Linked DNA regions of Hydrogenophaga sp. SL48. The protein of the gene in region 2 interacts with the protein of the main gene of each other region in a pairwise test. Links are inferred from orthologs where the notes say so. Each region holds a gene or a part of one and is shown on either strand. Other genes may lie near its edges. The genes, in order: ftsH and hflC.

Evidence for each region.
Region 1: the proteins of hflC (region 2) and ftsH interact in binary tests that used the Escherichia coli proteins (3 or more experiments, as listed by UniProt). The link is inferred for Hydrogenophaga sp. SL48 from one-to-one orthologs.

The regions. Positions count from the first base shown.
Region 1 is NZ_CP063400.1:1,394,237-1,401,186, reverse strand. What follows is about bases 1,012-3,884. They hold ftsH (ATP-dependent zinc metalloprotease FtsH), read right to left. Parts: upstream 3,470-3,884; coding sequence 1,553-3,469; downstream 1,012-1,552. Other genes in these bases: IM738_RS06695 (RlmE family RNA methyltransferase), read right to left, coding at 3,609-3,884; folP (dihydropteroate synthase), read right to left, coding at 1,012-1,486. In the rest of the region: IM738_RS06710 (lytic transglycosylase domain-containing protein), read right to left, coding at 1-428; more of folP, read right to left, coding at 641-1,011; more of IM738_RS06695, read right to left, coding at 3,885-4,274; IM738_RS06690 (YhbY family RNA-binding protein), read left to right, coding at 4,319-4,789; IM738_RS06685 (M3 family metallopeptidase), read left to right, coding at 4,857-6,926. UniProt on the Escherichia coli protein: Acts as a processive, ATP-dependent zinc metallopeptidase for both cytoplasmic and membrane proteins. Plays a role in the quality control of integral membrane proteins.
Region 2 is NZ_CP063400.1:1,969,059-1,975,896, reverse strand. Bases 3,911-6,671 are described here. They hold hflC (protease modulator HflC), read left to right. Parts: upstream 3,911-4,729; coding sequence 4,730-5,614; downstream 5,615-6,671. Other genes in these bases: IM738_RS09370 (ATP phosphoribosyltransferase regulatory subunit), read left to right, coding at 5,878-6,671; IM738_RS09375 (DUF2065 domain-containing protein), read left to right, coding at 5,615-5,809; hflK (FtsH protease activity modulator HflK), read left to right, coding at 3,911-4,703. Also shown: outer membrane protein assembly factor BamB, read left to right, coding at 1-295; ribosome biogenesis GTPase Der, read left to right, coding at 348-1,688; RNA chaperone Hfq, read left to right, coding at 1,750-2,019; GTPase HflX, read left to right, coding at 2,128-3,291; more of hflK, read left to right, coding at 3,324-3,910; more of IM738_RS09370, read left to right, coding at 6,672-6,838.

The DNA.
Region 1 (6,950 bases), 570 kb from region 2 along the record:
TACTGAACCTTGCGCATGGACGCAAAGATTTTTTGAACGTAGCCATGCTCAAACCCGGTGGCAAAGTTTCCGGAGTAGTAGCAGCTGAAGGCTTTGCCCCAATCTTGGGCTCGGTCGTAACACTCGCGAAGAATTCTGGAGCCCGCTCTGAGGTTGGAGCAGACGTCGAATGCATCGGCGTAGGTATTCAAGCCGTATTTCGCCAGGTTATAGCGATTGACCTGAGCGATGCCGACCGAGAAGTTGTAGCCCTCTTCCTTCAGCTGGCGAACCGCAGCCAGCGCTTCGTCAAGGCTTTTGGGCTGGCGCGCAAGATACCCGCCCACAACGCCAATAGCGAAGGGATTCCGTGATGACTCGACGTGAACCACGTGCTGCATCACTTCTTTGGGAACCGAAAGATCGGGGCATTCCAGCATGAGAACCATGACGCGGCGAACGCACAAAGCCCTGGTTCAATGCATGCCGAACGGGTGTCGGCAATGACGACCAGAGCGATCGCTGAGATGCGGCCGCTTCCTCCTGAAAATCTGTTTTATTGCGGCGCATTGTAACTTGTGTACTAGTGGAAACAGCTACGTGAATATTCACTGAACACCTTAGTTGACACAACATGTAACTTTGCGCGTTAAAACGTTTCTCAGGCTGCGTGTTTCTCTGAGGCTTGCATAGCTAACCACACCTTCAATGCATCCACCGTCTGATGCACGTCGTGCACCCGAACAACGCTGGCACCCCGCTCCACGGCCAGCAGGGCTGCGGCGATGCTGGCCGACACGCGCTCGGCCGGAACCGGTCTCCCAGTGACGGCGCCGAGCGAAGACTTACGCGACCAGCCCGCCAGTATCGGATACCCCAGCGCAAGCAACTCGTTCTGGCGTCCGAGCAGCGAGAAGTTCTGCTCCACCGTCTTGCCAAAGCCAATGCCCGGGTCCAGGGCGATCCGGTCGCGCGCAACGCCAATATTGCCCAATGCCTGGGCACATCCCATCAAAAACTCGGCGACCTGTGACAGCACATCGCCTTCCATCGGCGCCACCTGCATGGTCTGAGGATCTCGATGCATGTGCATGAGACACACACCGCAGCGTGGGTGAGAAGCCACGACGCCCAATGCGTCACCCTGCCTCAAAGCCCAGATGTCGTTGACGATGTCAACGCCCAGGTCCAGAACGGCGCGCATCACCTCCGGCTTGTAGGTATCGACCGACACGGGCACACCCAGCTTGACCGCTTCGCGCACCACTGGCAGCACCCTGGTCAGCTCCTCATCCAGCGACAAGGCAGGGCTGCCGGGGCGGGTCGACTCGCCGCCGATGTCCAAAATGTGTGCGCCCTCGTTGATCAGCTGCTCACAATGAAGCAAAGCGGCTGAGGCAACAGCATGTTGTCCGCCATCAGAAAATGAGTCAGGCGTGACGTTGACAATGCCCATAACCTTGGGCGAATTCAAGTCGATGTCGAAACGAGTCGTGATCCAGCGCATGGGTGTCCAAGGCTCCAACGAAAACGGGGCCGTGAGGCCCCGTGAATACTGTGAATAAGACCTGAATCAGGCCGCGTTCGGCGCTGGATCAGGCGTCACGGCTGGTGTACCGCCACTGCCTCCTCCCCCCACAGACGGATTGCGTGGCGTCCAGTCCTTCGGCGGACGCGGGGGCTTGCCGGCCATGATGTCGTCGATCTGCTCAGCGTCGATGGTCTCCCATTCAAGCAGGGCCTTGGCCATGGCGTGCATCTTGTCACTGTGCTCTTCGATCAGATCACGTGCCAGCTTGTATTGCTGATCGATGATGCGCCGTACCTCGGCGTCCACCTTCTGCATGGTCTGCTCGCTCATGTTGGTGGTCTTGGTCACCGAACGACCCAGAAACACCTCACCCTCATTCTCGGCGTACACCATCGGGCCCAGCGCATCGGTCATGCCGTAGCGCATCACCATGTCACGGGCGATGGAGGTGGCGCGCTCGAAATCGTTCGAAGCGCCGGTGGTCATCTGGTTCATGAACACTTCTTCGGCAATACGGCCACCAAAGAGCATGCTGATCTGGTTCAGCATGTAGTCTTTGTCGTAGCTGTAGCGATCCTGAGCGGGCAGGCTCATGGTCACACCCAGCGCGCGACCGCGCGGGATGATGGTGACCTTGTGCACGGGATCGCATTTGGGCATCAGTTTGCCAATGAGCGCATGACCAGCTTCGTGGTAAGCGGTGTTCTTTCGCTCTTCCTCGGGCATCACCATGCTCTTGCGTTCGGGGCCCATGAAGATCTTGTCCTTGGCCTTCTCGAAGTCCTGCATTTCGACCACGCGTGCGTTGCGGCGCGCGGCCATCAAGGCTGCTTCATTGCAAAGGTTGGCCAGATCGGCACCACTCATGCCGGGCGTGCCCCGCGCGATCACGCTCGGGTTCACGTCGGTGCCCAGGGGCACCTTGCGCATGTGCACGTTCAAGATCTGCTCGCGGCCGCGGATGTCGGGCAGCGTCACATAGACTTGGCGGTCGAAACGGCCCGGGCGCAGCAAGGCGGCGTCCAGGATGTCCGGGCGGTTGGTGGCGGCCACCACGATCACCCCCAGGTTGGTCTCGAAACCGTCCATCTCGACCAGCATCTGGTTCAATGTCTGTTCGCGCTCGTCGTTGCCGCCGCCCAGGCCAGCACCGCGCTGGCGACCAACCGCATCAATTTCATCAATGAAGATGATGCAGGGAGCGTTCTTCTTGGCGTTCTCGAACATGTCGCGCACACGGGCCGCACCCACACCCACGAACATTTCCACGAAGTCAGAGCCCGAAATGCTGAAAAACGGCACCTTGGCTTCGCCCGCGATGCCCTTGGCCAGCAAGGTCTTGCCTGTGCCGGGAGGGCCAACCAGCAGCAGGCCGCGCGGAATCCGCCCGCCCAGCTTCTGGAACTTGGCTGGATCTTTCAGGAAGTCCACGACCTCCTTCACTTCTTCCTTGGCCTCGTCGCAACCGGCCACGTCGGCGAAAGTCACGGTGTTGTTGTTTTCGTCGAGCATGCGGGCCTTGCTCTTGCCGAAGCTGAACGCCCCGCCCTTGCCGCCGCCCTGCATCTGGCGCATGAAATAGATCCACACCCCGATCAACAGCAGCATCGGGCCCCAACTCACGAGCAGAGTCATCAGCAGCGAGCCCTCTTCACGGGGGCGCACATCGAACTTCACGTTGTTGTTGATCAAGTCACCCACCAACCCGCGGTCGAGGTAGGTGGCGGTGGTGCGCACCCGGCGGTCGTCTTGGGTGACGGCCACGATTTCGGTACCGCCTTGCCCTTCTTGGATGGTGGCGGATTTGAGCCCGCCAGATTTGACCAAGTCGAGGAATTCGGAATACCCCACAGTGCCGGCACCCGCAGAGGTGCGACCATCAAACTGCTTGAAAACAGTGAAAAGCACCATGGCGATGACCATCCACACGGCGATTTTCGAGAACCACTGGTTGTTCAAGTGCGGCTCCTGGCTAGAACATTGTCGGAATAAGGCATGTTGAGACCATTTTAGGTCTTTCAAGATGACCTTGAATTGATCTTTGACGTGGCAATGTCAATGAAATGGTCGGTGTTTCCCCGGCAATCGTTGAGCGACCTCAATTTTTAAGACCCATGCCCACCAGAAAGGTTTCAGAAGACTTGTCGCGCGAAGCCTTGGGCTTGAACGGTTTGACCACCTTGAAGGTCTGGCGAAACAGCGCCACCATCGGGTCGTAAGCCCCCCCATGGAACAGCTTGACCACCAGCGAACCGCTCGGCTTGAGGTGTTTGACCGAAAAATCGACCGCCAGCTCCACCAAGTCGATGATGCGGGCCGCGTCGGCGGATCCGATGCCGGACAGATTGGGGGCCATGTCGGACACCACGACGTCCACCGCCTGGATGCCACGGTCGATCAGGGCCTGCTCCAGCTCGGCCAGCACAGCCGGCTCGCGAAAGTCGCCCTGGATGAAGTGCACACCCTCCACCGGCTCCATTGGGAGCAGGTCCAGCGCCAGGATGTGCCCGTGCAGCGCTCCGACCGCTGCGCCCTGCGGGCTCAGCCTGCGGCGGGTGTACTGGCTCCAGGCGCCTGGCGTCGAGCCCAGGTCGACCACACAATCACCGGGACGGATCAAACCCAGGGTTTCGTCGATCTCCTTGAGCTTGTAGGCGGCTCGTGCGCGGTAGCCCTCGCGACTGGCGAGCTTGACGTAAGGGTCGTTGACGTGGTCGTTCAACCACGCCTTGTTGACCTTCTTGCTCTTCGTTTTGACTTTCATGCCCATGAGGGACGCCCGGCTTCTGTGTAAACGATAATTGTCCCATGCCCCAGATCACACTCACTCCCGCCCAGCGCAAAGTCCACCGCGCCGATGCCCACCACCTTGATCCCGTCGTCCTCGTTGGCGGCGATGGCTTGAGCCCCTCGGTCAAGAAGGAAATCGACGGTGCACTCAAGGCCCACGGCCTGATCAAGGTCCGCGTCTTCAGCGACGACCGCGCTGCTCGCGAGGCCATGCTGCAAACACTCGCCGACGAACTCGACGCCGCGCCCATCCAGCACATTGGCAAGCTGCTGGTGCTCTGGCGCCCGGTGCCCGAGAAGGAGAAAGCGGTGGACGAAGACCGCATGCCCGGCCCGCGCGACGTGAAGGTGCTGAAGTTCAGCAGCCGTGGCGGCCAGCGCCCTGAAGTGAAGGTGGTGCGAGTGCTGGGCAACCAGCGCCTGACCCCCGGCGGACAGGTCAAGCGCGCCAAGGTTCTGAAAAAGAGCATCAAGAAAAGCGCTCGCTGACGCGACATGGGTGAAAGCCCCGCCGTCGAGTCTTGAAGTTGTTCCCCTGAGCCCCTACTGAGACCGCATGAACATTTCCGTTGACAACCCTTTGCTGGACTTCTCGGGTCTGCCGCTTTTTGATGCCATTGCGCCCGATCACGTGGCACCCGCGGTCGATGCACTGCTGAAGGAAGCCAACGCCGCGCTTGAAACCGTCACGGCCGACGACTTCCCCAGCGACTGGACGGCGATCTCTCGGGTGTTGGACGTTGCAACGGAACGACTCTCGCGGGCCTGGGGATCGGTCGGGCACCTCAACAGCGTGGCCGACACGCCCGCGTTGCGTGCGGCCTACAACGAGGCGCTGCCGCGTGTCACGGAGTTCTGGACCCGCCTGGGCTCGGACGAGCGGCTGTTCAACAAATACCGGTCGATGGACCTGACCCGCCTGAACGCCGAGCAGGCCCAGGCCCACCGCAACGCCATGCGCAGCTTCGTGCTCGGTGGCGCTGAGCTCCAGGGCGAGGCCCGGGAGCGCTTTGCCTGGCTGCAGGAGCGCCAGGCCGAACTGGGGCAGAAGTTCAGTGAAAACGCGCTGGACGCCACCGATGCCTTCAGCCTCGTGGTCCCCGCCGAAGAGATGGCGGGTGTTCCTCCCGATGTGCTGCAGGCCACCTCGGCCGCGGCGCTGGCCGATGGTCAGGCGGGTCACAAGCTGACCCTCAAAATGCCCTGCTATCTGCCGGTGATGCAGTTTGCCCACAGCAGCGGATTGCGTGAAAAACTCTACCGGGCGTATGTCACACGCGCCAGCGACCAGGCGCCCGACGATGCCCAGCGCTTCGACAACGCGGCCATCATGGCCGAGCTGTTGGCGCTGCGTCACGAAGAGGCTCTGCTCCTGGGCCATCGTCACTATGCGGATGTGTCGCTGGTGCCCAAGATGGCCCAATCGCCCGAACAGGTGGTCAGCTTCCTCCGCGATCTGGGCCACAAAGCCCGCCCCTACGCCGAGCAAGACCTGGCCGATCTGCGCGTTTTCGCCAGCACCGAATTGGGGCTGAACGATCCACAAGCCTGGGACTGGCCCTACATCGGCGAAAAGCTCAAGGAAGCGCGTTACGCCTTCAGCGAGCAGGAAGTCAAACCCTACTTCACCGCGCCCAAGGTGCTGGCTGGCCTGTTCCAGATCGTTGAAACCCTGTTCGAGGTGGCGATCCGCCGCGACACGGCGCCGGTGTGGAACCCTGGCGTCGAGTTCTACCGCATCGAGCGCAACACCTCCGCGGGAACGCAGTTGGTGGGCCAGTTCTACCTGGATCCGGCCGCGCGCACCGGAAAGCGCGGCGGCGCCTGGATGGACGACGTGCGCGCCCGCTGGCTGCGACCGGACACCGGCGCACTGCAAACCCCGGTGGCGCACCTGGTCTGCAACTTCGCCGAAGGCGTGAACGGCAAGCCACCGCTGCTCACGCACGACGACGTGATCACCCTCTTCCACGAATTTGGTCACGGCCTGCACCACCTGCTGACGCAGGTGAACGAGCGTGACGTATCGGGCATCAGTGGTGTGGAATGGGACGCTGTCGAACTGCCCAGCCAGTTCATGGAAAACTTCTGCTGGGAATGGGACGTGCTCAAGCACATGACCGCCCATGTGGACACCGGCGAGCCGCTGCCCCGTGTGCTGTTCGACAAGATGCTCGCCGCCAAGAACTACCAGAGCGGCCTGCAGACGCTTCGCCAGGTGGAGTTCTCTTTGTTCGACATGCTGCTGCACAGCCAGACCCCGCCCGCCGACAGCGGCGAGGCCATCCTCGCGCTGCAGCAGCAGGTGCGCGACGAAGTCGCGGTGCTGCAGCCACCGGCCTACAGCCGCACGCCCCACACTTTCAGCCACATCTTTGCGGGCGGCTACTCCGCCGGTTATTACAGCTACAAGTGGGCCGAGGTGCTGTCGGCAGACGCTTACGCGGCCTTCGAGGAAGCCGCGAAAGCCGGCGGTCACAGCACGCTGGACGTCGCCACCGGTCGCCGGTACCGTGAGGCCATTCTGGAAGCGGGCGGCAGCCGTCCCGCCATGGAGTCGTTCAAGGCTTTTCGCGGCCGTGAGCCGGGCATCGACGCCTTGTTGCGTCACCAGGGCATGGCATGAAGCGCCCTTTGAAATGGTTGACAG
Region 2 (6,838 bases):
TTTTGGCAGCGAAACCGACGGCCGCCTGATGGCCTGGCAACGTGTCAAAGGGGATCGTGGCTGGGAGGTTGATCGCCTGAAATTCCGCGAACTGACGGCCCCGCTGGCCTTGGGTCGCCTGCTGGTTGTGGGCGACGGCACCGGGCTGGTGCACCTCTTGTCGCGGGAAGACGGCAGTGAGTTGACCCGTCTCACCACCGATGGCTCGCCCATCTTGGCCTCACCTGTGCTGTCGGGCCCCGCGTTGGTGGTGCAGACGCTCAACGGCGGCGTCTTTGCGTGGCGCTCGCAGTGATATTTGCTGAAGAACACAGGCTTTCTGCGTTCCTGAACGAAAGTCTATTTCCGTGAAACCCGTTATCGCCCTGGTGGGGCGGCCCAATGTGGGCAAGTCCACCCTGTTCAATCGACTGACCAGCACCCGCGACGCGATCGTTGCGGATTTCGCAGGCCTCACCCGTGATCGCCACTACGGCAACGGGCATGTGGGCAAGCGCGAGTTCATTGTGATCGACACCGGTGGGTTCGAGCCCACCGCCGAGTCCGGCATCTACAAGGAAATGGCCAAGCAGACCCGTCAGGCTGTGGCCGAGTCGGACGTGGTGATCTTTGTGGTGGACGCCCGCGCTGGCATCAGTGCTCAAGACCACGACATCGCCAAATACCTGCGTCGGTTGGGCAAACCCACGGTGTTGGTGGCCAACAAGGCTGAGGGCATGACGCAAGGCCTGCAGCTGGTGGAGTTCTTTGAGCTCGGTCTGGGTGAGGTGTTGCCAGTGTCGAGTGCGCATGGACAGGGCGTGCGCTCCATGCTTGACGCAGCACTTGAAGCCATACCCGGCTTGGCCGATGAGGACGACGAAGCTGAAGAAGAGGACACCAGTGTCATCCGTCTGGCGGTGGCGGGGCGGCCCAATGCGGGCAAGTCCACCCTGATCAACGTGTGGCTGGGCGAGGAGCGGCTGGTGGCATTCGACATGCCAGGCACCACCCGCGATGCGATCTCGGTGCCGTTCGAAAAGGATGGCCAGAAGTTCGAGCTGATCGACACCGCCGGCTTGCGCCGCAAGGGCAAGGTGTTTGAGGCGATCGAGAAGTTCTCTGTGGTCAAGACGCTGCAGGCCATCGAGAGCGCTCACGTTGTCCTGCTGCTGCTGGATGCCACCCAGGGCGTGACGGATCAGGACGCACACATCGCGGGCTTCATTCTGGAGAGTGGGCGTGCCGTGGTGCTGGCGATCAACAAATGGGACGCTGTGGACGCCTACCAGCGCGAACAGATCGAACGCCAGATCGAAACCCGGCTGGCGTTCCTGAAGTTCGCCTCGCTGCACCTGATTTCGGCGAAGAAACGTCAGGGTCTGGGCCCGGTGTGGAAATCGATCATCCAGGCGAGAACGTCGGCCATGCGCAAGATGTCCACGCCGGTGCTGACGCGCCTGCTGATGGAGGCCGTGGCTTTCCAGGCGCCGACCCGGGGCGGCATGTTCCGTCCCAAGATGCGCTACGCTCATCAAGGAGGCATGAATCCACCTGTGATCGTGATTCACGGCAACTCGTTGCAGCACGTGCCTGATGCGTACAAGCGTTTCCTTGAAGGACGCTTCCGCAAAGCCTTTGATCTGGTGGGAACACCGCTGCGCATCGAGTTCAAAACCGCGGACAACCCCTTCAAGGATGCGGATTGAGCTTCGCCAATCCCTGCAGACTGGCAGGCGTGTGGTATGGTTCACGCCCTAACAACTTCTTTTGAACACGGAGCATATCGTGAGCAATAACAAAGGCCAGCTCTTGCAAGATCCTTTCCTGAACCAGCTTCGCCGGGAACATGTGCCCGTGTCGATCTACCTGGTCAACGGCATCAAATTGCAGGGTCAGATTGAATCGTTTGACCAGTATGTCGTGCTGCTGCGCAACACCGTCACGCAAATGGTTTACAAGCACGCCATCTCCACCATCGTGCCGGGCCGTCCGGTGCAGTTCACTGCCGTCGGTCCGGACGAAGCCGCAGCCTCTTGATCGGGGCGCCGCTCCTGATGGGCGGGTGCCGCATGGGCCATGCCCTTCATCCTATCGGGCGGATCTGAATTGAATCCCTCCGCATCCATTGCATCTTCCACCCCATCGGTGATCTTGGTGGGCGTGGATCTGGGTGGCCCACATTTCGACCGTGGTCTTGAAGAACTGGGTTTGCTTGCGCAAACGGCTGGTTTTAAAGTCGCCGATAGGGTGAGCTGCAAGCGCCGGGCGCCCGATCCAGCATTGTTTGTAGGTTCTGGAAAAGCGGAAGAAATCCGGATGCTGGCTCAGTCCACGGGCGCCAGCGAAGTTCTGTTCGATCAGGCGCTCAGTCCGGCCCAGCAGCGGAATCTTGAGCGGGAGCTTGGTTTGCCCGTCAACGACAGGACCTTGCTGATTCTTCAGATATTTGCCCAGCGTGCCCGCAGCCATGAAGGCAAATTGCAGGTGGAGCTGGCCCGGTTGCAGTATTTGTCGACCCGGCTCGTCCGCCGCTGGACCCACCTGGAGCGCCAGAGCGGCGGTATCGGCATGCGCGGCGGTCCGGGTGAGACGCAGATCGAGCTGGATCGACGCATGATCAATGACGCGGTCAAGCGAACCAAAGAGCGGCTGGAAAAGGTCAAGAAGCAGAGAGCCACCCAAAGGCGTCAGCGGGAGCGTCGTGAGGCGTTCACGATTTCGCTGGTGGGCTATACCAATGCCGGCAAGTCGTCGATATTCAATGCGTTGGTCAAAGCCCGTGCCTACGCGGCCGACCAGCTGTTTGCGACGCTGGACACCACGACACGCCAGTTGTACCTCGGTGAAGCGGGGCGTTCAGTTTCGTTGTCGGACACCGTGGGGTTCATTCGCGACCTGCCGCACGGACTGGTGGATGCTTTTGCGGCCACTCTGCAAGAAGCGGCGGACGCCGATCTGCTGCTGCATGTGGTGGATGCTTCCAACCCCGCCCATCTCGAGCAGATCGCGTCGGTGATGGGTGTCCTGAAGGACATTGGTGCCGACCAGGTTCCGCAGATCCTGGTGTTCAACAAGCTTGACGCCATGGATCCCGCCAGCCTGCCCTTGACGCTGAGCGACTCCATGGAACTCGGTGGGCAGAGCGTGCCTCGTATCTTCGTCAGCGCTTTGAACGGATCCGGTTTGCCGGACTTGCGATCGCTGTTGTCTTCGGTCGTTCTGGCTGAGAGGCCGGTCGATGCCCTTCCGGATGACGAGCGTGACTTGACCGGTGCGCAAGACATGCCCCCTGGAATGGGCACAATGTGATGGTTTTGATTCGAAAGAAGAGTTGGCAATCCATGGATGTGAATCTGGAATCCCCACCCGGTGGCGCGAGCAGCAACAAATCGTCAGGCTGGCTTCGGCGCCTGCTCGGCATGTTCAATCTGAATGATCCGCGTTGGGGCCGTGACGAGCCTGCGCGTGGTGAAAACGAGCCCAAGGCGGGTGCTGAACCCGGGCGTGACGATGAGCCCCGGCAACCAACGCGCGGCCAACGCCCGCCGCAAGGACCGAATCAAGGACCACCCGATCTGGACGAGCTCTGGCGCGACTTCAATCGCAAGCTCGGAGGTTTGCTGGGTGGCAAAGGCGGTGGATCGGGCCGGGGTGGCAATGGTGGCGGTACGCCCGGTTTCAACCCCAGCCCCAAGTCTGCGGGCATTGGAGCCGGATTGATTGCCGTTGTGGCATTGCTGATCTGGCTGGGCACCGGCTTTTTCATCGTGCAGGAAGGCCAGCAGGCCGTGATCACGCGATTCGGCAAGTTCAGCAGCACGGCAGGCGCCGGTTTTCGCTGGCGTTTGCCGTACCCGATCGAGCGCCACGAAACGATCTTCGTCACCCAGCTCCGCTCGGTCGATGTGGGGCGTGACGCCATCGTGCCCGCCACCGGCCTTCGCGAGTCGTCGATGCTGACGGCCGACGAGAACATCGTCGACATCAAGTTCGTGGTCCAGTTCCGCCTCAATGACGCGCGGGCCTACCTTTTCGAGAGCCGTGACCCGGATGCGGCCGTGCTCAAGGCCGCTGAGACCGCCGTTCGTGAAGTGGTCGGCAAGATGAAGATGGACGCTGCCCTGGTGGAAGAGCGTGATCAGATTGCGCCACGTGTGCGGGCACTGATGCAGACCATTCTGGACCGTTACAAGGTCGGGGTCGTCGTCGAAGGCATCAACCTGACCCATGTGAGGCCGCCCGAACAGGTGCAGGCCGCATTCGATGACGTGTTGAAGGCCAGCCAGGAGCGCGACCGGGCCAAGAACGAGGCTCAGGCCTACGCCAATGACGTGGTGCCGCGGGCTCGTGGTGCCGCATCGCGCCTGAGCGCAGAGGCCGAGGGCTACCGCGCCCGCATCGTCGGGCAGGCCGATGGCGATGCCCAACGTTTCCGTTCTGTGCTGGTTGAGTACCAGAAGGCGCCGCAGGTGACGCGGGATCGCATGTACACCGATTCGATGGCTCAGGTGTATTCGAACGTGACCAAGGTCATGGTCGATACCAAGGCCGGCTCCAACCTCCTGTATCTGCCTCTCGACAAGATCATGCAGATGACTGCACAAGGTGGCGCGGCCGCTGCGCCCGCAAGCTCCGCACCGACCAGCAGTGCGCCATCACCCGTGGCACCGACCACCAGCACGACCAACAACGCCCGCTCGCGCGAGCGTGAGAGCCGCTGAAGCGCGGCCCACGAAGAGACCCACACATGAACAAGCTTGGCTTCATTGCCACCTCCATCCTGGTGGCCCTGGCGTTTCTGAGCGCCACCTTTTTTGTCGTGGACCAACGCCAGTTCGGCGTGGTGTTCCAGCTCGGTGAAATCAAGAAGGTCGTGACCGAACCTGGTCTGGGCTGGAAGATTCCGCTGGTGCAAAACGTGTCGTACATCGACAAGCGCCTGCTCACGCTGGAAAGCAGTGACACCGAACCCACCTTGACGGCTGAGAAGCAGCGCGTCGTGATCGACTGGTATGTGCGCTGGCGCATCAGTGAGCCGCAGCAGTACATCCGCAACGTGGGTTTGAATGAGAGCGCTGGAGCGCTGCAGCTCAACCGCGTGGTTCGCAACTCCTTTCAGCAGGAGGTGAACAAGCGCACGCTCAATGAGTTGCTGTCCACCCGCCGCGAGCAGCTGATGGAAGATGTGAAGCGCGAGGTGTTGTTGGCTGTCAAGGGCGCTGAACAGCCCTGGGGCATGGACGTGGTCGATGTGCGCATCACGCGCGTGGACTACGCCGAGAGCATCACCGCGTCGGTTTACCAGCGCATGGAAACCGAGCGCAAGCGCGTGGCGAACGAGCTGCGATCCACGGGTTTCGCCGAGGGTGAAAAGATCCGTGCCGATGCCGATCGCCAGCGTGAAGTGATTCTGGCCGAGGCCTACAAACAGGCGCAGACCATCAAGGGCGAGGCCGATGCCAAGGCAGCTGGTCTCTATGGCGAGGCTTTTGGGCGTGACCCAGCGTTTGCGCAGTTCTACCGCAGCCTGGAGGCCTACAAGGCCAGCTTTGCGGGCAAGTCCGACGTGATGGTCATCGACCCGTCGTCTGATTTCTTCAAGGCCATGCGCAGCAGCAACGTTGCTCGCTGAGTGGACACGTCGCTTGCCGATGTGTTCTGGCCAGCGCTCGCGCTGGTCCTGGTGTTTGAAGGCTTGATGCCTTTCCTCGCGCCTGGCGCCTGGCGCCGCATGTTCAGCGAGATGCTGAAGCTGAACGATGGCCAGGTTCGTTTCTTCGGACTCGTCTGCCTGCTCGCCGGCGCGCTGCTCTGGTGGGTGGCCTGAGTGCTGTCCGCCGGGGCGGTCCTGCCGTCCCGGTAAAATCACGTTTTTAACAGCCCCCCACAATGCCCATGTCTGCCTGGGTCCTCCCGGATCACATTGCCGATGTCTTGCCTTCCGAGGCCCGCCACATCGAAGAACTTCGCCGGGGCTTGCTGGACACAGCCCGAGGCTACGGCTACGAGCTGGTCATGCCGCCGCTGGTCGAACACCTGGAATCGCTCCTCACCGGCACCGGCGAAGCGCTGGATCTCATGACCTTCAAGCTGGTGGATCAGCTCTCGGGTCGCACGCTGGGCCTGCGCGCCGACAGCACGCCACAAGTCGCTCGTATCGATGCCCATCTGCTCAACCGCCAGGGTGTGGCCCGTCTGAGCTACTGCGGCCCGGTGGTGCACACACGCATCGACCGCCCGCTCGCCAGCCGAGAACCACTGCAGTTCGGCGCCGAGATCTATGGTCATGCCGGACTGGAGGCCGACCTGGAGGTGGTGGAGCTGGCGCGAGCCTGCTTGCGCCACGCCGGGGTGCACACCCTCTTGCTGGACCTGGCCGATGTGCGCGTGATTGACGCCGTGCTGGCCTCCGTGCAACTGGATGCAGAGCACACACGCCAGATCCATGCGGCGCTGGCGGGCAAGGACGCGGCTGCGTTGCAGGGCTTGTCTCAGCATTTGCCCGAGCGCGTGCGCAGCGATCTGTGTGCGTTGCCCGGGCTGTTTGGTGGAATCGAGGTGCTGGCGGAGGCCCGCACCCGGCTGGCCCCCTCGGTGGCCCTGCACACTGCGCTGGACGATCTGGTCTGGCTGGCCAGCCAGGCGCAAGGGCAGGGCATGAACGTGTCGATTGACTTGGCGGACCTGCGGGGATATGCCTATTACACCGGCATGCGTTTCGCGGTGTTTGCCCAAGACACGCAAGGTGCGGCAACCGAATTGGCCCGTGGTGGGCGCTACGACGAAGTGGGCGCGGTGTTTGGGCGAAAGCGCCCCGCCGTGGGGTTCAGCCTCGACATCAAGGAGTTGGTGTCGG